DNA from 2 places in the Streptomyces luteogriseus genome. Region 2 is predicted to be linked to the other one. Evidence: riboswitches for the same ligand, from Rfam matches in the RefSeq annotation. Region 2 holds a riboswitch; the other holds the start of a gene.

Region 1 (10,971 bases), 3.9 Mb from region 2:
GTCGCCCCGCCACAGGGTCGTGTCCGCTGCCGCGTGGTGCCCGGCGTACTGGACGAACCGCCCGAACTGCTCGGACCAGAAGTACGGCACCGGGTCGTACACCGCCGGTGCCTCCCCCGCGGCGCGGCCGACGATGTTCACGGCCACCGTGCGCGGCCCCTGGAGGGCGTTGTCCCAGTGGTGGACCAGCAGACGCTCGCCGTAGCGCCCGGAAGGGAAGGAGGCGCAGTCGCCGACCGCGTACACGTCCGGCACGGTGGAGCGCAGATGCTCGTCGGCCACGATCTCGCCGTGGGTGCCCAGCTCGATCCCGGAATCGGCCAGCCAGGCCGTCGCGGGGCGGGCGCCGATGCCGACGACCACCGCGTCCGCGGGCAGCCGCGATCCGTCGTCCAGGAGAACGGCTCCGGGCTCGACGTGCTCCACGCGCGCGTGCGTCCGCAGGACCGCGCCCGCGTCGGCGTACCAGCCGGCCATCGGGGCGGCGACCTCGGCGGGCAGCGCCCCGGCGAGCGGCCGTTCGGCGGCCTCGACGACCGTCACCGCGCAGCCCGCCTCGCGCGCGGCCGTGGCGAACTCGGCGCCGATCCAGCCCGCGCCGACGGCCACGATGTCGTGCCGCCGGGCGAGCACGGGCCGCAGCCGCTCGGCGTCGTCCAGGGTGCGCAGCAGATGCACGCCGGGCACGCCCTCCGCGCCCGGCAGCCGGACCGGTTCGGCGCCGGTCGCGACGACCAGGACGTCGTAGGGCACGGGCCCGTCCTCGGTGTCGAGCTCGTGGTCGGCCGGGCGCAGGCCCAGCACCTCGCAGCCGAGCCGCAGTTCGATGGCGAGTGCTTCGAAGTCGACGTCGAAGGCGGAGCCCTCGGACTTGCCGAGCAGGACGGCCTTGGACAACGGGGGCCGGTCGTAGGGCTGGTGGGGTTCGGCTCCGATCAGGATCACGTCGCCGGTGAAGCCCAGCTCGCGCAGGGCGACGGCGGTCTGCACCCCGGCCATGCCCGCGCCCGCCACGACGACGCGCCGCGGCGCGGACGAACCTGGTTCCTGCGTCTGCTCGCTCACCTGATCACCATAGACACCTGACGAATTGTCAGTCAGTCCTCATGCGCCGTGACCTGCTCCACAACGCTCGTGCCGTCGCCCCGCTGGGACTCCCACTCCCAGGTCTCCTCCAGCCGCACCCGCCCGTCGGGCAGCTCCACGACCGTCGAGACGCAGTGCCCCGAGGACGTGGTCCCGTCCCGCTTGAGCTGGACGTACCGGAAGTCCAGGCGGTCACCCTCCCGGGTACCCACGAGATGCCCGCGTACGACGTCGCCGCCCGTGTACTCGGCCCAGATCTCGCCCTGCCGCTCGTGGTAGGTGAACCGGGTGCGGGTGCCCACCTGACCCGGTGCCTGGTCGGTGACCGGGGCGAGGACGAGACCGTCGAGGGATCGGGCCATGGACGGAGGCTCCCTTACTGCGGCGTACGGCATCGGGCTAGGGTGGCCAACGTAAAGCACTCGCGGGAGCCCGGACGCACCGGGCTGAGAGGGAGGCTGGCGGCCTCCGACCGTACGAACCTGATCCGGGTCATGCCGGCGAAGGGAGGGGCTGGACGCCCATGTCGCCTACGTCCACATCCGTGTCCGCATCGTCGGACGTCCTGGTCATCGGGGGCGGGATCATCGGCCTGGTCACGGCCTGGCGGGCCGCGCAACGCGGGTTCGTCACCGCCGTCGTGGACCCGGAGCCCGGCGGCGGAGCCGCACAGGTGGCGGCCGGCATGCTGGCCGCCGTCACGGAACTGCACTACGGCGAGCAGACCCTGCTCGGCCTGAACCTCGCCTCGGCCCGCCGCTACCCGGACTTCGCCGCCGAGCTCACCGAGCTGACCGGCCAGGACCTCGGCTACCGCCGCTGCGGCACACTCGCCGTGGCCCTGGACGCCGACGACCGGGCCCACCTGCGCGAACTGCACGCCCTGCAGCAGCAGTCGGGCCTGGAGTCGCAATGGCTGTCGGGGCGCGAGTGCCGGCGCCTGGAGCCGATGCTCGCGCCGGGCGTGCGCGGCGGGCTGCGGGTCGACGGTGATCACCAGATCGACCCACGGCGGCTGGCCGGGGCGCTGGTCGCCGCCTGCGAGCGGGCGGGCGTGGTCTTCCACCGGACGTGGGCGGAGCGGCTGACCGTCGTCCGGGACCGGGCCACGGGTGTCGTCCTGGCCGACGGGACCGAGGCGGCCGCCGGGCAGGTGGTGCTCGCCGGGGGCAGTCTCAGCGGGCGGCTCGCGGGTGTCCCGCAGGACGTGCTGCCTCCCGTGCGGCCGGTGAAGGGGCAGGTCCTGCGGCTGACCATGCCACGGCGGCACGGGCCGTTCCTGAGCCGGACCGTGCGCGCGGTGGTGCGCGGCAGCCATGTCTATCTGGTGCCGCGCGCGAGCGGCGAGCTCGTCGTCGGGGCGACCAGCGAGGAGCTGGGCTGGGACACCACGGTGACCGCGGGCGGCGTGTACGAGCTGCTGCGGGACGCGCACGAGCTGGTCCCGGGCATCACCGAGCTGCCGCTCACCGAGACCCGGGCCGGGCTGCGGCCCGGCTCCCCCGACAACGCGCCGCTGCTGGGCCCGACCGGTCTGGAGGGGCTGCTGCTGGCCACCGGCCACTACCGCAACGGCGTCCTGCTCACGCCCGTGACCGGCGACGCCATGGCGCACGTCCTGGCGACGGGCGAACTCCCCGAGGAGGCCCGCCCCTTCACGCCGAAGCGCTTCACTCCCGCCACCGCACTCTCGGAGCAGCCCGCATGAACATCTCCGTCAACGGGGAACCCCGGGACGTCCGGCCCGGCACGGCTCTCGACGCCGTCGTGAGGTCGCTCACCGCCGCACCCTCGGGCGTGGCCGCCGCCCTCAACGAAACCGTCGTCCCGCGCACGCAGTGGCCCGCCACGCCCCTGTCCGAGGGAGACCGCGTGGAAGTCCTCACCGCCGTCCAAGGAGGCTGACCATGGCCGACGATCCGTTCTCCCTCGGTGGTACGTCGTTCACGTCCCGTCTGATCATGGGCACGGGCGGGGCGCCCAGCCTCGACGTGCTGGAGCGGTCGCTGGTCGCGTCCGGCACGGAGCTGACGACGGTCGCGATGCGCCGGGTGAACGCCTCCGTGCACGGCTCGGTGCTGTCCGTCCTGGACAAGCTGGGCATCCGGGTGCTGCCCAACACGGCGGGCTGCTTCACCGCCGGCGAGGCCGTCCTCACGGCCCGGCTCGCGCGCGAGGCCCTCGGCACGGACCTGGTCAAGCTGGAGGTCATCGCCGACGAGCGCACCCTGCTGCCGGACCCGATCGAGACGCTGGAGGCGGCCGAGACCCTGGTCGACGACGGGTTCACGGTGCTGCCGTACACCAACGACGATCCGGTGCTGGCCCGGAAGCTGGAGGACGTGGGCTGTGCGGCGATCATGCCGCTGGGCTCGCCGATCGGCTCCGGTCTCGGGATCCGCAACCCGCACAACTTCCAGCTGATCGTGGAGCACGCGCGCGTGCCGGTGATCCTGGACGCGGGCGCGGGTACGGCCTCGGACGCCGCGCTGGCGATGGAGCTGGGGTGTGCGGGTGTGATGCTCGCCTCGGCGGTGACGCGGGCGCAGGAGCCCGTGCTGATGGCCGACGCGATGCGGCATGCCGTGGAGGCGGGGCGGCTGGCGTACCGGGCGGGGCGGATCCCGCGGCGGCATTTCGCGCAGGCGTCGTCTCCGACGGAGGGAAGGGCCGCCCTGGACCCGGAACGGCCCGCTTTCCAGTAGGTGCTCGTCCACACGTCACAGGTCGGCTGCAGTCCCGCCCCGAAAACGGGCGGGGCGGGAGAGCTGTCGGTGTCGGCTCGTACACTCGCCTGCGTGGACACGACCCTTCAGGACCCCTTGGTCGGGCAGGTGCTCGACGGCCGGTATCGCATCGATTCGCGGATCGCGGTCGGCGGGATGGCCACGGTCTACCGGGCCGTGGACACCCGGCTCGACCGGGTCCTCGCGCTCAAGGTGATGCACCCCGCGCTCGCGGTCGACGCCTCGTTCGTGGAGCGGTTCATCCGCGAGGCGAAGTCCGTGGCCCGGCTGGCCCACCCGAACGTGGTGCAGGTCTTCGACCAGGGCAACGACGGCTCGTACGTGTACCTGGCGATGGAGTACGTCGCGGGCTGCACCCTGCGTGACGTGCTGCGCGAGCGCGGGGCCCTGCAGCCGCGGGCCGCGCTGGACATCCTGGAGCCGGTGCTGGCCGCGCTGGGCGCCGCGCACCGCGCCGGGTTCGTGCACCGCGACATGAAGCCCGAGAACGTCCTGATAGGGGATGACGGCCGGGTGAAGGTCGCCGACTTCGGGCTCGTCCGGGCCGTGGACACGGTCACGAACACCACCGGCACGGTCCTCGGCACGGTCTCGTACCTCGCGCCGGAGCAGATAGAGGACGGCACCGCCGATCCCCGCGTCGACGTGTACGCGTGCGGCGTGATGCTCTACGAGATGCTGACCGGCGACAAGCCGCACGACGGGGACTCCCCCGCCGTGATCCTGTACAAGCACCTGCACGAGGACGTGCCCCCGCCCTCGGCCGCCGTGCCCGGTATGGCGTACGAGCTGGACGAGATGGTGGCCTCCGCGACCGCCCGGACCCCTGCCCTGCGCCCGTACGACGCGGTGGCGCTGCTCGCGCAGGTCCGTGACGGACGCGGCCGGCTGGACGAGGACCAGCTGGACGCGGTGCCGCCGCAGGCACTCGCGGTGGACCACGACAACGGCGACGACCGGACGACCGTGATCCCGCGTGCTCTGACCACGCCGCGTCCGCTGCCGGCGGACGGGGACGACCACGCTTCCGGGCCCGCCCTCGACCGCACCAGCCGCTTCGCGTCCCCGCCGCCGCCCCCACCGTCCCGGCGCCGCTCGGGAATCCGGCGCGGTCCGGCGGCGATCGTCGTCGCGGTCCTGCTCGCGCTCGGCCTCGGCGCCGGCGTCTGGTACATCAACTCCGGCCAGTTCACCAAGGTCCCGCCGCTGCTGGCGAAGACCCAGGACGAGGCCGAGGACCGGTTGCAGGACGCGGGTCTGGAGGTCGGCAAGGTCAGCCACGCCCACAGCGACACCGTCAAGCGCGGCACGATCATCGGCAGCGACCCGGAGCCGGGCGCCCGGATCCGCGTCAACGACGCCGTGTCGTTCACCATCTCCGATGGCCCCGAGACCGTGCGCGTGCCCGCTCTGGCCGGGCAGAAGCTGGGCGAGGCGCAGGACCAGCTGAGGAAGGACGGGCTGGATCCGGGCATGGTCACCCGGGAGTTCAGCGAGGACGTGCCACGCGGCTCGGTGATCTCCGCGCGCCCGGCCGACGGCACGAAGGTCCGCGCGGGCACGGCTGTCGCGCTGGTCGTCAGCAAGGGCGCCCCCATCGACATCCCCGATGTCACCGGCTCGGACGAGGCCGACGCGCGGTCCGAGCTGACGGAGGCCGGCCTCAAGGTGAAGATCGCCACCGAGCGGGTCACCTCCTCCGAGTACGACAAGGGCCAGGTGGTCAGGCAGACGCCGAAGTCCGGCGGCCGGGCGGCCGAGGGCGACACGGTGACGCTGACGCTGTCCAAGGGCCCCGAGATGATCGAGGTTCCGGACGTGGTCGGCGACAGCGTCGACGACGCCAGGCAGGCGCTGGAGGGCGCCGGGTTCGAGGTCGACGAGGACCGCGGGCTGTTCGGCATCTTCGGCGACGAGGTCAAGAGCCAGTCCGTCGAGGGCGGCCGGACCGCGCCCAAGGGCTCGACGATCACCATCAAGATCAGGTGACGGCTGCGGGCGGGAGCCCGTGGACGGGGCAGGGCCGGACGCATGACACCCTGAACGGGTGAACAGTCAGCTGCCCGGCCCCTCCCGCAACCCGGTGGGCGGCCACGTCCCCGTGGCCGGTGGGCTCCATTCCGTAGGCCTGTCGTACGCCCGTGATCTGAAGGCGGAGGCCGTCCAGGTCTTCGTCGCCAATCCGCGCGGCTGGGCCACGCCGACCGGAAACCCGAAGCAGGACGAGGCGTTCCGCGCGGCGTGCGCGGCCGAGTCGGTCCCGGCCTATGTGCACGCTCCCTATCTGATCAACTTCGGCTCGCACACCGAGGCGACCGTGGAGCGGTCGGTGGAGTCGCTGCGGCACTCGCTGCGGCGCGGGCGGGAGATCGGGGCGCTGGGCGTGGTCGTGCACACCGGCAGCGCGACCGGCGGGCGGGAGCGGTCGGTGGCGCTGAAGCAGGTGCGGGAGCACCTGCTTCCGCTGCTGGACGAGCTGACCCACGACGACGACCCGTTCCTGCTGCTGGAGTCGACCGCCGGCCAGGGCGCCTCCCTGTGCTCACGGACGTGGGACTTCGGCCCGTATTTCGAGGCGCTGGACGCCCACCCGATGCTCGGCGTGTGCCTGGACACCTGCCACATCTACGCGGCCGGGCACGACCTGACCGGCCCCAGCGGTATGCACCGGACGCTGGACCTGCTGGTGGACACGGTCGGCGAGGGCCGGCTGAAGCTGATCCACGCCAACGACTCCAAGGACGTGGTGGGTGCCCACAAGGACCGGCACGAGAACATCGGCGTCGGCCACATCGGCGAGGACCCGTTCCGGGCCCTGATGACACACCCCGCGACCGAGGGCGTGCCGCTGATCATCGAGACTCCGGGCGGCAAGCAGGGGCACGCGGCGGACGTGGAGCGGCTGAAGAAGCTGCGCGACGGCTGAGCCGTCCGGCCCCGCCCGAGCCCGTCAGCGACGGCCGGGCCGTCAGAGGTCGGGCCCGTCCCCGGGCAACTCCTGGTACGAGTAGCGCTGCTCCTGCCAGGGGTCGCCGATGTTGTGGTAGCCCCGCTCCTCCCAGAACCCACGCCGGTCGGCGGTCATGTACTCCACACCGCGCACCCACTTGGGGCCCTTCCAGGCGTAGAGGTGGGGGACGATCAGGCGCAGCGGGAAACCGTGCTCGGCGGTGAGCAGTTCGCCGTCCTTGTGGGTGGCGAAGAGGACCTGCTCGCCGGCGAAGTCGGACAGCCGGAGGTTGGAGCTGAATCCGTACTCGGCCCACACCATCACATGGGTGACGTCGTCCGCGGGCGGGGCGAGGTCGAGGAGTGTGCGCGCGGGGATACCGCCCCACTCGGCGCCCAGCATGCTGAACTTCGTGACGCAGTGCAGATCGGCCACGACGGTGGTGTGGGGCAGCGCTGTGAACTCCTCGTGGGTCCAGCAGTGCTTGCCGCCGTCCGCGGTGGCGCCGAAGACCCGGAACTCCCAGCGCTCGGGCCGGAACTTGGGGACGGGGCCGTAGTGCGTGACCGGCCAGCCGCGTTGCAACCGCTGTCCCGGGGGCAGGTCGGGTTGCGTCGCTCCTGCTGGATCGCGCCCTTCTCCCGATTCGTGTTCCAGCGGCTGACCCATGACTCCATCCTGACAGACCCCGGGTGATGCCCCTGACCGGGCCCATTCGAAAACGGGACAAAGTCAACTAAGCATGCCCTTACTTACTAAGTGGAGACTTACTGGACGATCTTCTTCACCAGTGGAATCATGCGGCGCAACCTGCCAGTCCCCCGCGTGGAAGGAGCCTCTGCGATGCAGGGCGACCCCGAGGTCCTCGAATTCCTCAACGAGCAGTTGACCGGCGAGCTGACGGCGATCAACCAGTACTGGCTGCACTACCGGATCCAGGACAACAACGGCTGGACCAAGCTCGCCAAGTACACGCGTGAAGAGTCCATCGATGAGATGAAGCACGCGGACAAGATCACCGAACGCATCCTCATGCTGGACGGCCTGCCGAACTACCAGCGGCTCTTCCACGTACGGGTCGGCCAGACGGTCACCGAGATGTTCCAGGCGGACCGGCAGGTCGAGGTCGAGGCGATCGACCGGCTCAAGCGCGGCATCGAGGTGATGCGCAGCAAGGGCGACATCACGTCCGCGAACCTCTTCGAGTCGATCCTCGAGGACGAGGAGCACCACATCGACTATCTGGACACGCAGCTGGAGCTGATCGACAAGCTCGGCGAGGCGCTGTACATCGCGCAGCAGATCGAGCAGCCGAGCTGACCGGGATCAGGCGGCGTCTTCGAGGTTCGTGAGCACCGGCCGGCCCTGGTCGGCCAGGTCGCGGCGAGGGCAGGCTCCCCTGCCCAGGATCGCCTGGATACGGCGTACACAGGACCCGCAGTCCGTGCCCGCCTTGCAGGCGGAGGCTATCTGGCGGGGGGTGCAGGCGCCGCCGTCCGCATGCTGCTTGACCTGCTGCTCGGTGATCCCGAAGCAACTGCAGACGTACACGCGGTTCACCTCCCGACGGGTCGTTCCCGGATATGCCGCCCCGTTGATCGGTGAGGCTAACCTAACCTTACCCGTCGGGTCGGGAGCGGAAAAGTGGAGAGGGGCGCGGATCGTGTGATCCGCGCCCCAGTCCATGCCCGGTGACAGGCGGACCCGTCACCGGTCCCTGTACGTCACTGGTCCCGGTACATCTCGGCCACGAGGAACGCCAGGTCGAGCGACTGGCTGCGGTTGAGGCGCGGGTCGCAGGCCGTCTCGTAGCGCTGGTGCAGATCGTCGACGAAGATCTCGTCGCCGCCGCCCACGCACTCGGTGACGTCGTCGCCGGTGAGCTCCACGTGGATGCCGCCCGGGTGGGTGCCGAGGGCCTTGTGGACCTCGAAGAAGCCCTTGACCTCGTCGAGCACGTCGTCGAAGCGGCGGGTCTTGTGCCCGGAGGCCGCCTCGTAGGTGTTGCCGTGCATCGGGTCGGTGATCCAGGCGACCGTGGCACCGGAGGCGGTGACCTTCTCGACCAGCTCCGGGAGCTTGTCGCGGACCTTGTCGGCGCCCATACGGACGATGAAGGTCAGCCGGCCCGGCTCGCGGTCCGGGTCGAGACGGTCGATGTACTGGAGCGCGTCCTCGGCCGTCGTCGTCGGGCCCAGCTTGATGCCGACCGGGTTGCGGATCTTCGAGGCGAACTCGATGTGCGCGTGGTCCAGCTGCCGGGTGCGCTCACCGATCCACACCATGTGCCCGGAGACGTCGTACAGCTGCCCGGTGCGCGAGTCGACCCTGGTCAGCGCGGACTCGTAGTCGAGCAGGAGCGCCTCGTGCGAGGCGTAGAACTCGACCGTCTTGAACTCCTCCGGGTCGGTCCCGCAGGCGTGCATGAAGTTCAGCGCGTTGTCGATCTCGCGCGCCAGCTGCTCGTAGCGCTGACCCGACGGGGAGGACTTCACGAAGTCCTGGTTCCAGGCGTGCACCTGGCGCAGGTCGGCGTAACCGCCGGTGGTGAAGGCGCGCACCAGGTTCAGCGTGGAGGCGGACGCGTGGTACATCCGCTTCAGCCGCTCGGGGTCCGGGATACGCGCGGCCTCGGTGAAGTCGAAGCCGTTGACGGAGTCGCCGCGGTACGTCGGCAGCGTCACGCCGTCGCGGGTCTCGGTCGGCTTGGAGCGCGGCTTGGAGTACTGACCGGCGATCCGGCCGACCTTCACGACCGGCACGGACGCGGCGTACGTGAGCACGGCGCCCATCTGCAGCAGCGTCTTCAGCTTGTTGCGGATGTGGTCGGCGGACACCGCGTCGAAGGCCTCGGCGCAGTCGCCACCCTGGAGGAGGAACGCCTCTCCCTTGGCGACGGACGCCAACCGGGCGCGCAGCTGGTCGCACTCGCCCGCGAAGACGAGCGGCGGATACGACTCGAGCTCCGCAACGACTGCGCGCAGAGCCTCGGTGTCGGGGTACTCGGGCTGCTGCGCCGCGGGCAGGTCTCGCCAGGTGTTGCCAGCACTCGCGCTGGTCTTAGCGTTCACGGTCACGACCTCAACACTACGGGGTCGTGTCGGACGTCCAGACCCATGCCCAGCAATTGAGACACCCCGTACGCCCCTCGGACGTGGGGTAGGGTGCGTCGCATGTTCGCGCATTCGATCCAGACCTGGTGGTGGACCGCTCATCCGGCGGCCCGCTGACTGCGCGTACTCACGACTTCGCGAAGGCCGCCCGAGGGGCGGCCTTCGGCGTTTCCCGGGGTCCGTTCCTCTCTCACCGAGATGGAGTACGGACCATGAACCTGCTCGGCTTGCTGGACGATCCCCGCCCGTTCGCCCTGCTGCGCCGCCGCACCCCGGGCCACGACCAGGAACTGGTCGAGGTCCTGGTCGGCCCGGTCGCCCCGCACGACCGCCTCGCCGGCCTCCCCGACCGGTGTCTCGCGCTGGTGCCCTTCCGGCAGATCCGCGAGCGCGGCTTCGATGTCCGCGACGACGGCACCCCCCTGCTGGCCCTCACGCCCGAGGAGTCGTACGGCGTTCCGCTGGCCGAAGCACTGGAGCAGCTCCCGGCGCACGACGTGCGTGTCGAGGGCGGCGGTTTCGATGTCGCAGACGAGGAGTACGGCGACATCGTCGGACGCGTGCTGCGTGAGGAGATCGGGCGGGGCGAGGGCGCGAACTTCGTGATCCGGCGGACGTACGAGGGCGAGATCCCCGGATTCGGGCGGGCCGACGCGCTGGCGCTGTTCCGGCGGCTGCTGGAGGGCGAGCGGGGCGCTTACTGGACGTTCGTCGTGCACACCGGGGACCGCACGCTGGTCGGGGCCAGCCCCGAGGTGCATGTGCGGATGTCCGGCGGCACGGTCGTCATGAACCCGATCAGCGGCACCTACCGCTACCCCGCCGAGGGGCCCACCCCCGAGCACCTGCTCGGCTTCCTCGCCGACGGCAAGGAGATCGAGGAGCTGTCGATGGTCGTCGACGAGGAGCTCAAGATGATGTGCACCGTCGGCGACATGGGCGGGGTCGTGATCGGACCCCGGCTGAAGGAGATGGCGCACCTCGCCCATACGGAGTACGAGCTGCGCGGCAAGTCGACGCTTGACGTGCGGGACGTGCTCAAGGAGACGATGTTCGCGGCGACCGTCACCGGCTC
Region 2 (10,971 bases):
GGCCGACACGGAAGCCGCGGGGACCGGTGCGCTTGCGGCGCCACTGGTAGACCGTCTCGACGCTGGGCAGCTCGAACATCTCGACCAGGTCCTCGGGCGTCAGGAAGCGGGTCGGCAGAGCGGAGGCCATGTCACCACTCCCTTTCGTCGGTGAGCTGGCCGGGTAGTTCCTCGCGGGCGGTCTCTCGGTTGTGCTGGATGTCGCGACGGATGTTGGCGGCGAGCCAGGATTCGCCGAGGGTGTGGCCATGACCGGCATAGGTCCAGTGAGCGAGGACAAGAGTGGTTGCCTCTGGGGTGTCGTCGGGGTCGGGGAGGCCGAGGGCTTCGCGTTGCTGGGCGGCGCGGTAGTCGGCGCGGACCTGTCGCAGGGCGCCGAGGGTGGTGGAGTAGCGGCGGGACTTGGTGGAGAAGTGGCCGCGGAAGCCGAGCATGTGGGCCCAGTCCCGCAGCTTTCGGTCCGGGTAGAGCGCGTGGAGGTCGAGGCAGGCCGCGATCAACCGAGCGGGGTGGTCCGGGACTTCGAGGAGGACCAGGGCCTCTTTGTTGCCGATGCGGCGATCCACGGTGCCGGTGGTCTCAGCGGCCTTGGTGGCGTACTTGGCGACGTAGGAGGCGACGGCCTGTTCAGTGATGTCTTCGCCGTTTCCGAAGGCTCCGATGGGCTGTACGTCGAGTTGGGTGCCCCAGCGAAGGGTGCGCGCGGGCTGCTCTCCGGCGGGCGGTACGTCGACCGCGACGCGGTTAGCGGCGGCGTGGATGGCGTCGGTGAGCAGGTCGAGGGTGGCCCAGGGCGGAGGCGGGGAGTCGGGGCCCTCCGGCCCGTCGAAGCGGATCACGGCGTGGAAATGCACTGCCCCGCGCTTCTGGTACTCCGCGACCTTGCCGAAGGAGACGCGGGATTGTTCGTGGGCAGCTTTCTGGGTCAGGCCAGCGCGGCGGGCGATCTCTCGGCGCAGGTAGATCGTGAAGTAGCGCCACAGCTCGGAAGCGTGGTTGTTCCACAGCACCGCGCCCGCGTAGTCGTACGTGGCCGGATCCAGGGCCGTGCCGAGTTCAGGCGCGTCCTCCTGGTGGCGGATGCCGCAGGCGCACGGCCGGTTGCCGGGCCGGTTGTGGACCCGGCCGAACGACGGCGCGGTGAGCGTTGCGAAGACTCGCGGGTGATCGCGGATCGTTTCCGGAGTTCCCTTGGCCGGGTCCCCGACCAGCCCAGCTCGGATCAGGTGGTAGGTGTCGCCCGCGTACGTCCAGGCGCAGGACGGGCAGCGCGAGGCTCGGCGGTTGCCGCAGGCGACCCGGAGACGGCCTCCGGGCTCAGCCTCGGTGGAGTAGGAATGCAGCACCTGCCCGGTGAACGCATCGCGGGTGACGGTGGAGCCTTGCAGGTGGATCGGGTCGGAGCAGCCGCCGGTACGGCGGATCTGGTCTTGGATGCGGTCGAAGCCATCGGACCCGGCCACCCTCAGTACGTCGGCGAGGGTGGCCGGGTCCAGGCCCGCCATGGTGGCGGTGTCGGTCACGTACGTTTCACCTCCCGACGCGGTGGAGCGCAGGCGCCGTGGCGGGGGCGGTGTGGCCGGTGCCCTTGCAGGCCGGGCAGGTGACGCGGAGTGTGGCGCGGGTGCCGTCGCGGTGGCGGGCTCCGGTGGTGATCACAGCAGCGGCGAAGCCGTCGCAGACGTGGCAGACGCGCTTGGTCGGGGCGTGCTGGTGCATGATGAGGCTTCCCTTTCGGGTCCGTTGGATCTGGAAGTGGTGCAGGCGCCCGGAGCGGCGGAAGTTTGGCGACCGAGGCCGCTCCGGGGGCCGTCAGCGCTGCTTGTCGAGGTCCTTGAGCAGCAGGCGCAGGACGACGGCGACCACGGCGACCGAGATGCCGGTGATGGCCACGGCCAGGAGCATCGAGACCAGGACGGCGCCGACGACCAGGACCACGGCACCACCGCCCGCGGCGAGGGCGAGCGCGCTGCCCGGGGTGAGCTGGACGGTCGGCCGGTTCGAGGCCGGGACGACCGGAGTCGGGGCGGGGGCGGTGGGCGCCGGCATGTTGGCGGCGACGGCCGGAGCGGTGTCCTGGGTCGGGTACTTCGGGGTGAACACGGGCGGTTGTCCCTTCGTGGGTTACTTGACGACCGCGCCGACGGCGGGGCCGAGGATGCTGTCCGCGACGAGGTAGCCGCCGAGGAGGAGCACGGCGACCAGCCACCACGGCGGGCGGATGAGCTTGATGCCGAGGAAGCCGACGACGAGCAGCGCGAGCCAGAGCGGAACGTCCATGGCGGTCTCCTGTCAGGCCTTGCAGCGGTGGGTGCGGGCGGCGAGCTCGGCAGCGGCGCGGCTGGTGTAGTCGGCGGAGAAGCCGCAGCCGGGGGCGGTGCAGGCAGCCGTGTGCATGTCGCGGCCCCGGGCGTCGTAGTACGTGGCGACCTGGACAGGGCCGATGCGGAGGCGGTCGCGGAAGCGGCGGTAAGCGCTCACGGGTGTTTCTCCTTCCTGGTCAGGTGAGTTGGAGTTCGGCGGTGATCGCGTCGGTCATCGGGGTGGGCAGGCCGAGCCGGGCGGACAGGTCAGCCGCGGGCATCGGTGAGCCGGTGGAGGCCCGGTGTGCGTCAGCGATCTTCCGGGCGTGGTCGAGCAGGGCGACCGGGACCGCTGGTGTGCTGGTAGGTGGCTTCGGCGGTGCGGCCGTCAGCTCCGGTGCCGGTACGGGAGCCGTCTCGGGAACAGGGTCGGGTTCGTCGGTGCGGTGCATCTCGACTTCCGGCGCGGCGGGTTCGTCGTTCACCAGCTGCTCGGGCGGAGCGGTCGTTTCGGTGGGCGAGTGCACCAGGAGCGTTCCGCCCAGGAACGCCAGGGCGGGCCAGCCAGCGACGAGGATGCACAGCCAGGCGGGCACGGCGTCGAGGTCAAGGAGCCCGGCGGTGGCGACGTTGGCGCCGAGCGAGGCGAACAGCGCGATGACGAACCAGATCCAGGCCGCGCGGTCCCGGCGGGCCGTGCGCAGCCGACGCCAGGCAGCGACAAGCAGCAAGTCCACGGAGACGGGATAGGCCCAGGCTTTCCAGCCGGTCTGTCCGGCGGCTGCGGCCAGGTCGTGCAGGTGGGCGAAGGACAGTGCACCGGCGATGACGGCCTGGACCAATACCGCGTCCGGACGGATCGAGCGAGGCATGGAGGACACCTCCCTTCGGGGGGTCAGTCGGTGACCGGCCGGGCCTTGACCAGCGAGGGACCAACGGCCGGCATATCGGCGGGCACGTAGGGGCGAAAGGGTTCGAGAGTGGGGAAGTCCGGGACCAGGTGAGCGAAGGCCCGGCAGACCGCCGCCACCTCGTCGCGAGACGTGTCCGGGGTACGGATCTTCGACCAGCCACCGGAGGCGTCCGCCGCGACCGCCGTCCCAGGGCGTTCCATCGGGATGAGGCTGGCGACCGCGACAGCGTCGGGGGCCACGTCGTTCAGACCCATCTCGGCGGTCTGCTTGTCGTTGACCCGGTGCACCACCCGGCCGGTGAGCTGGGCACGGAGCATGGTGGCGCCCTTGCCCAGGTCGGAACCAAAGCGCTGTCCGCAGATCTCCAGGTAGATGCCGACGGCGCGGGCCATCTGCGCCAGTCGGATCAGCGCGGTGACGATTCGCTCGCGGCGTTCCTCATCCTTCTTGGAGGAGATCAGGAACAGCTCTGCCACCTCGTCCACCAGGACGACGACCGGCACCGGCCGGAGCTCGGCGGGTAGCTCCCACAAGTCGGAGACGCCGTGCCCCTTCAGCACGTCGAAGCGGCTTTCCATCTCCGCCACCAAGACAGCCAGCAGCGAGGCGGATTCGTCCGGAGTGGTGGCCAGTGCCGACAGGCGAGGCCCGTAGGCGGTCTGTTCCACCCCGCGCTTGCAGTCGATGCCGACCAGAGCCACCGGCAGTTGGGCGAGCCCCTTGATCAGGTTGCGCTGATACATCGACTTGCCAGAATGGTTCGCGCCCAGGGTGAGCGCCATCGGCGCCTTCCGGTAGTCCCGCTCGAAGGCGGTCCCGTCCTCCCGCAGTGCGACCGGCACGACCATGTCGTGGGGACGTGCCTTACGCGGCATCCGCACCCGGCGCAGCACGTCATAGCCGGTCATGCGCAGCTCTACGTATCCCGGCTTGGTCTCCACCACGGTCACCGAGTGCACGCCCCAGGCGTGGCGCAGCCGTTCCGAGGTGGCGATCAGGTCGGCGGGTTCCAGACCGGCCGGGAGCCGCAGGGTGACCCGCAGGCCGGTCGAGGTGCCGCGTACCCGGCGGATCTTCGGCGGGACCGGCTGCACCTCGCGGCGGGCAACGTTGCGCGTCATGAACGCCCGCAGACCCGAGGGCTGCACCGTCAGCCCGCACACGTCCATGGTCGAGCGGTACGAGAGGAGGAAGCGGCCCCAGGTGACCGGCATGCCGACCAGCGCCCAGTACACGCGCGGGGCGCGTACCTTCGCGTAGCCGAGACCACCGGCACCCGCTACGGCTCCCGTGGCCTCCAGCCATATCGACAGGTCCGTCATGATCAGGCCGCCGGGGTGATCGCGACCGCGCGGAACGAGATGCCGTGGCGCTTCTGGCCGTTGAACTCGTTCTCCCAGTCACGGGCCTTCAAGCCGATCACCTTCACCGGCAGCCCCGGCGCCAGGCCCTCCGGGATACCCGTCTCCGGGATCGTGACCTGGTAGAGGTTGCCCTCCCCCTCGTCCGAGACCAGCAGGCCCACGGTCGACAGGCCCGCACCGGTCTCCCGGTCCACGGCGCGCTCTCCGGTCTTCTGGTTGACAAGCTTCGGCGTCGGGGCGGTGGCCACGAACACAACGGCGGTGGAAACGTCGATCTTGAACGACGGCATGAAGCACTCCCTGAGTCGATGCGTTTGGAGCAGCCCAAAGAAGACCCTCCGGCTCGCAGTCCTAGGACTGCGAGCGACTGAGGAAACAGTGGCACGCAGTCCCAGGACTGTCAACAGTCCTGGGACTGTGTTTGACTGGTTCTCGAAGAGAGGAGTCACGCGATGACGCCCAAGTGGCGAGAGCTGGCGGACAAGCTGGCTGAGCAGATCAAGAGGGGCGAGTACGCACCAGGCCAGCACCTTCCGCAGATCAGGGAGCTAGTCGCAGAGGGTGTGGGCTCAAAGTCCACCGTCCATGCGGCTTACAAGGCTCTTGAGGCCGAGGGCCTGGTGACCTCGTCTCGGGGGCACGGCACCGTCGTACGGCAACAGGTTCCGCTGAAGCGGCTCGGCGTCGCCCGGTACGACAAGGCCAAGTGGCGCGACGGCGACGAGGTCGCGTTCATCGCGGACCGCGTGGCCTCCGGGCGCAGCTATCGCCGGAACGAGCAGTCCCAGACGGTCAGCCTCATCGAAGCCCCGCCAGCAGTCGCAGCCGCGCACGGCCTGCCTGAAGGAGCAGAGGTGTACGCGCGAGCTCGATTGGTGAAGGAAGGCGACCAGCCGACGCACACCCTGACCAGCTACTACCGACCCGAGCATGTCGAGGGCACCAGGCTGGTGGACCCGACACCGGGACCGGCCGGCAAAGGCGGCGGCTTTCGGGTGCTGTACGACGCCGGGTACGAGATCGACCACATGAAGGAGCGGCTCTTCGCCCGGGCCCCCACGTCCGACGAGGCGAAGCTCCTGCAACTACCGCCGGGTGAACCGGTCGTCGAGCTGCATCGGACGACCTACACGGCATCTGGCACAGTGGTCGAGTTCGCCATCGGTGTTCACGCGGCTTCGCGCTTCGCCTGGGAATACGACTTCAAGGTTCCGGACTCAGCGAAGGGCGAGAAGGGGCAGTAATGATCTCGACACAGGCACGGGCCGACGCACGACGCCTGTGGGACTACCACCAGATGGGCCACACCCCGCGGCCGTGCTCTGTCGCGATCGGCCTGGGCAGCCACGACCTGGGTGTGGCCGATACGGCAGTCGATCTGTACAAGCGCGGCATGGCTCCACTGCTTGTGTTCACGGGATCTACCAGCCCCACGACGCGAGAACGCATGCCGAGGGGTGAGGCAGTCCACTACCGCGAGCGGGCTCTTGAACTCGGCGTTCCCAGCTCCGCGGTGCTCGTAGAACAGCACGCTCGCAACACCGGCGAGAACATCCGCTTGTCCAAAGCTCTGCTCGAGGAGGCCGGAGTGGAGGTGTCCTCCGTGCTCCTGATCAGCAAACCGTATGAGGAGAGGCGCTCGTACGCGACGGCGCGCAAGCTCTGGCCGGAGGTCGAGGTGGTTAGCGCCTCGACCCCGATGACGTTCGACAACTACGTCGATTCCATCGGGGATGAACGGCTAGTCATCGACATGCTTGTGGGCGCGCTTCAGCGCTTGCTGATCTACCCGGAGCAAGGGTTCATGATCAGTCAGCCGGTGCCGGAGGACGTACGTCAGGCGTTCGAGCGGCTCTGCCGCGAAGGCTTCACCAGTCGGCTCCTCACCACCAGTGGCAAGGCTTCCACCTGACATCAACTCGGCGCCAGGCAGGCACTCACGCCGCGAGGGATGCCCCTACCCCGACCGGCCACGCCCGAGCTGTTACGAGTTTCTCTACCTCATCAAGCCCCGGCTGCGCTCCGCTCCGCCGGGCGCGCTTCCCGGCTCCGCTCCGGGCGCCGCTCCTGCCTTCGGCTCGCTCCGCCCGGGCTGCGCCGACGCGCGCCCGCATGTGAAACAGGCCGGGCCATGAGTCGAGATCCGCGAGCGCGGCAACGCTCAAAGCATGCCTCCGGCGGGGGCGCTCAGGCTCCGAGATGGCGGGGGCGCCGTTCGCGAGTGCCGGCCGATCGGTGGCGTGCGCGGGGAGCTCCCATCCCGTCTGCCGTCGACCCAGGCAGAGCCGAGCAGACGCGGCCCCTGGCGTCCAGGTCGTTCGTACAGTGGCGCGCTCCACCTGGACGCCAGGGACCACGCCCGCTCCACGGTGTGTGGGTCGACGGCAGACGGGATGGGAGCTGGGGTGAGTGGTGGGGAAGGCAGGTGGGCAAACGAACGCGATGGGCAGCGTCATAGCAATTGCCGAAATGCATGCCTCAGAAAATCATGCGCCCACTCGGCGCCAGCGACGTTAGCTTCGAGCAGGTAACGCCCGTCCCCATTTTCAACCGGAGTCATTTCCCCCTTTCCGGCACCGTAGCGAGCCGTCTCGGTTTTAAGTTTGGACCACCCTGAACGCTCCGAATCAGAGATAAGATCACGGGTTACATCGCCTGAGATCCTGATCTGAAGCGGTCTGTAGGTGTATGTAATGTCGCCGTGGAATTCGCCAAGGTAATCGACATTTTCCATCGGTTGCAAGAGCGGGGAGGTGCCCCGTAAGAACCACCAGGTCACCTCGGCGTAGTCCTCGCAGTTATCCAGGCTCGGTGGCTCAGCTCCGTCATGCTCAACCGCGTTACGCAGCTGCCTCATGCGATGCAGCATCCGCCGACGAATGACTCCCCAGTGGTCCAGGAGACCGAGAGGACCGAGCTGCTTGAACTCCGGGTACTGCTTAAACCCGTATAGCCGATCTAAGTGTTCTAGACGGGTTTGCATGGATCTCTTGAGCGCCAATATGGCGTCAATCCTGTCGTACGCGTTCTGGTGATTCTTGATTCGGTAATCAGCGTGAGCATGCGAGAACTCTGCGAGGTTCTTGAGGGTGATTTCATCTGACGTCATACCTGACCGCCCAGACCCACCCACTTCGCAGCCCGGAAGTGCGGGATCAATCCACCATGGTTGCAACTGTCGCGCCATGATTCACAGGATAGGCATAACGCCAGGCGTGTAGGCAGGGAATTTATCGGTTTCGCCGACTTGCATCCCGGACCCAACGAGGCAAGAGACCTCGGCTGGGCCGTCCCTGGGCCGTGCGAGGCCGACCAACGCTGACAGCCGACGCCCACGGGTGACCACCCCCACCCCACTCTGGCCTGGGCAACCGGAGTTGATCTGCCACACTGGATGGGTTATGCCTGCACCCGGAGAACTCACTTTCGTAGCCCCCCGCGGAGCCAAGAAGCCGCCGCGGCATCTCGCCGATCTCACTCCTGCCGAGCGCAAGGAGGCCGTAGCCGCTGTCGGGGAGAAGCCGTTTCGTGCCAAGCAGCTCTCGCAGCACTACTTCGCGCGGTACGCGCATGATCCGGAGCAGTGGACGGACATTCCGGCCGGTGCCCGGGGGAAGCTGCGGGAGGCGCTGCTGCCCGAGCTGATGACCGTCGTGCGGCACCTGTCGACCGACCAGGGCACCACGCGCAAGACGCTGTGGCGGCTGTTCGACGGGACGCTCGTCGAGTCCGTGCTGATGCGCTACCCGGACCGGGTGACCATGTGCATCAGCTCGCAGGCGGGATGCGGCATGAACTGCCCGTTCTGTGCGACCGGGCAGGCGGGGCTGGACCGGAATCTGTCCACCGCCGAGATCGTGCACCAGATCGTGGACGGCATGCGGGCGCTGCGGGACGGGGAGGTGCCCGGAGGACCGGCTCGGCTCAGCAACATCGTCTTCATGGGCATGGGCGAGCCGCTCGCCAACTACAACCGCGTCGCCGGTGCCATCCGGCGGCTCACCGACCCCGAGCCCGACGGGGTGGGCCTCTCGCAGCGCGGCATCACCGTCTCCACCGTCGGCCTCGTCCCGGCCATCCACCGGTTCTCCGACGAGGGCTTCAAGTGCCGCCTCGCCATCTCGCTGCATGCCCCCGACGACGAGCTGCGCGACACCCTCGTGCCGGTGAACACGCGCTGGAAGGTCCGCGAGGTGCTGGACGCCGGCTTCGAGTACAGCGCCAAGTCGGGGCGGCGGCTGTCCATCGAGTACGCGCTGATCCGGGACATCAACGACCAGGCCTGGCGTGGTGACCGGCTCGGCCGGATGCTCAAGGGCAGGCCCGTGCACGTCAACCTCATCCCGCTGAACCCCACGCCGGGGTCGAAGTGGACCGCCTCCCGGCCCGAGGACGAGAAGGCGTTCGTGGAGGCCATCGCCGCCCATGGTGTGCCGGTGACGATCCGGGACACCCGTGGTCAGGAGATCGACGGGGCGTGTGGTCAGCTCGCGGCCACCGAACGGTAGTCTGACCGTCGTAAGCACATCTTCATATCGGCAACCTCGTATTCGACATCTGCATATTCCGACAGGGGAGCGCCACAGCGCTGAGAGTGCGGCACACGGCCGCAGACCCTCCGAACCTGGCCCAGGTCATTCTGGGTAGGGAGATCGGTCACCACTCGAGCTGTTGCGCCCTGCCCGGGACCCCGGAAGTCCCGGGCAGGGCCGCGTCTTCTCCTGGTCACTCCAGGAGGAATCCAGTGAGCACCACCAAGAAGCGACTGACGGCTGTCGTCGTCGGGCTCGGCATGGCCGGCACGCTCGCCGCGTGCGGATCGTCCGACGGCGGTCAGGGGTCCGGCGACTCCAAGACCGTGACGCTCGTCAGCCACGACTCGTGGGCCGTGTCCAAGGACGTCATCGCGGCCTTCGAGAAGCAGTCCGGCTACAAGGTCGACGTCCTGAAGGACGGCGACGCCGGGCAGGCCGTGAACAAGGCCATCCTGACCAAGGACAACCCGCAGGGCGACGTCTTCTTCGGCGTCGACAACACCCTGCTCTCGAGGGCCCTCGACAACGGCCTGTTCCAGCCGTACGAGCCGAAGGGCTCCGACACGATCAAGGCCGAGTACCGCGTCGACGGGGACCGGCACCGGGTCACGCCCATCGACACCGGCGACATCTGCGTCAACTACGACAAGAAGTACTTCGCCGACCGCGATCTGGAGCCGCCGAAGAGCTTCGACGATCTGGTCAAGCCCCAGTACAAGAACCTGCTGGTCACCGAGAACGCCTCCGCCTCCTCACCCGGCCTCGGCTTCCTGCTCGGCACCGCCGCCGAGTACGGGGACAACGGCTGGGAGGGCTACTGGAAGAAGCTCAAGGCCAACGGTGTGAAGGTCGTCGACGGCTGGGAGCAGGCCTACAACGAGGAGTTCTCCGGCTCCAGCAGCGGCAAGAAGGCCAAGGGCGACCGGCCGCTCGTGGTGTCGTACGCCTCCTCGCCGCCCGCCGAGGTGCTGTACACCAAGCCGAAGCCCACCACCGCCCCGACCGGGGTCGCCGAGGGCACCTGCTTCCGGCAGGTCGAGTACGCCGGGCTGCTCGGCAACGCCAGGAACAGCAAGGGTGGCAAGGCCCTCCTCGACTTCCTCATCGGCAAGAGGTTCCAGGAGGACATGCCGCTCAACATGTTCGTTTACCCGGTGACCGAGGGCGCCCAGGTGCCGCCGGACTTCGTGAAGTACGGGCCGCAGGTGAAGGACCCCGAGACCATGGACCCGGCGAAGATCGCCGACCACCGTGACCAGTGGGTCAAGTCGTGGACCTCACTCGTACTGAAGTAGCCGCCCGGCGGCGGGGCGCGGCGGCGCGGTTCGGTCTGCTGGCCGCGCCCGTCGTGTTCTTCGCGGTCTTCTTCGCCTACCCCGTCGCCGCGATCGTCGCGCGCGGCCTCAAGACCGACGGGGCGTGGCATTTCGGGCGGATCGGGGAGGTGCTCGCGCAGTCCGACGTCCGGCACGTCCTGTGGTTCACCACCTGGCAGGCGCTGGTCTCCACCGCGCTCACCCTGCTCGTCGCGCTCCCCGGCGCGTACGTCTTCGCGCGCTTCGACTTCCCGGGCAAGCAGGTCCTGCGGGCGGTCGTCACCGTCCCGTTCGTGCTGCCGACGGTCGTCGTCGGTACGGCGTTCCTGGCGATGGTCGGCCGGGGCGGGCTGCTCGACGAGCTGTGGGGCGTACGCCTGGACACCACGGTGTGGGCGATCCTGCTCGCGCATGTCTTCTTCAACTACGCGGTCGTCGTCCGGACCGTCGGCGGGCTCTGGGCGCAGCTCGACCCGCGGCAGGAGGAGGCCGCGCGGATGCTCGGGGCGTCCCAGCTGAAGGCCTGGCGGCAGGTCACC

Evidence for each region. A riboswitch is a leader RNA that binds a small molecule or an ion and turns the genes downstream of it on or off. The one in region 2 is predicted to bind thiamine pyrophosphate.
Region 1: it holds a riboswitch for thiamine pyrophosphate, as region 2 does, so the genes downstream of both, thiO (glycine oxidase ThiO) here and BJ965_RS10680 (thiamine ABC transporter substrate-binding protein) in region 2, are expected to answer to the same signal.

The regions. Positions count from the first base shown of each region.
Region 1 covers NZ_JACHMS010000001.1:6,387,713-6,398,683, reverse strand. Annotated here, with positions in the region: gene BJ965_RS28475 (NAD(P)/FAD-dependent oxidoreductase) at 1-1,065, opposite strand, end outside; gene BJ965_RS28470 (hypothetical protein) at 1,098-1,448, opposite strand; TPP riboswitch at 1,501-1,612, shown strand; gene thiO (glycine oxidase ThiO) at 1,610-2,794, shown strand; gene thiS (sulfur carrier protein ThiS) at 2,791-2,991, shown strand; gene BJ965_RS28455 (thiazole synthase) at 2,994-3,791, shown strand; gene pknB (Stk1 family PASTA domain-containing Ser/Thr kinase) at 3,885-5,822, shown strand; gene BJ965_RS28445 (deoxyribonuclease IV) at 5,881-6,759, shown strand; gene BJ965_RS28440 (sulfite oxidase-like oxidoreductase) at 6,802-7,452, opposite strand; gene bfr (bacterioferritin) at 7,627-8,103, shown strand; gene BJ965_RS28430 ((2Fe-2S)-binding protein) at 8,110-8,343, opposite strand; gene BJ965_RS28425 (class II 3-deoxy-7-phosphoheptulonate synthase) at 8,508-9,860, opposite strand; gene BJ965_RS40515 (trp operon leader peptide) at 9,957-10,013, shown strand; gene BJ965_RS28415 (anthranilate synthase family protein) at 10,109-10,971, shown strand, end outside.
Region 2 covers NZ_JACHMS010000001.1:2,474,638-2,485,608, reverse strand. Annotated here, with positions in the region: gene BJ965_RS10745 (helix-turn-helix transcriptional regulator) at 1-130, opposite strand, end outside; gene repSA (replication initiator protein RepSA) at 132-1,523, opposite strand; gene BJ965_RS10735 (hypothetical protein) at 1,531-1,719, opposite strand; gene BJ965_RS10730 (SpdD protein) at 1,813-2,103, opposite strand; gene BJ965_RS10725 (hypothetical protein) at 2,125-2,280, opposite strand; gene BJ965_RS10720 (mobile element transfer protein) at 2,293-2,481, opposite strand; gene BJ965_RS10715 (DUF2637 domain-containing protein) at 2,501-3,175, opposite strand; gene BJ965_RS10710 (FtsK/SpoIIIE domain-containing protein) at 3,199-4,539, opposite strand; gene BJ965_RS10705 (SCO3933 family regulatory protein) at 4,542-4,871, opposite strand; gene BJ965_RS10700 (GntR family transcriptional regulator) at 5,034-5,825, shown strand; gene BJ965_RS10695 (YdcF family protein) at 5,825-6,493, shown strand; gene BJ965_RS10690 (hypothetical protein) at 7,034-7,768, opposite strand; gene rlmN (23S rRNA (adenine(2503)-C(2))-methyltransferase RlmN) at 7,983-9,089, shown strand; TPP riboswitch at 9,143-9,249, shown strand; gene BJ965_RS10680 (thiamine ABC transporter substrate-binding protein) at 9,326-10,411, shown strand; gene BJ965_RS10675 (ABC transporter permease) at 10,450-10,971, shown strand, end outside.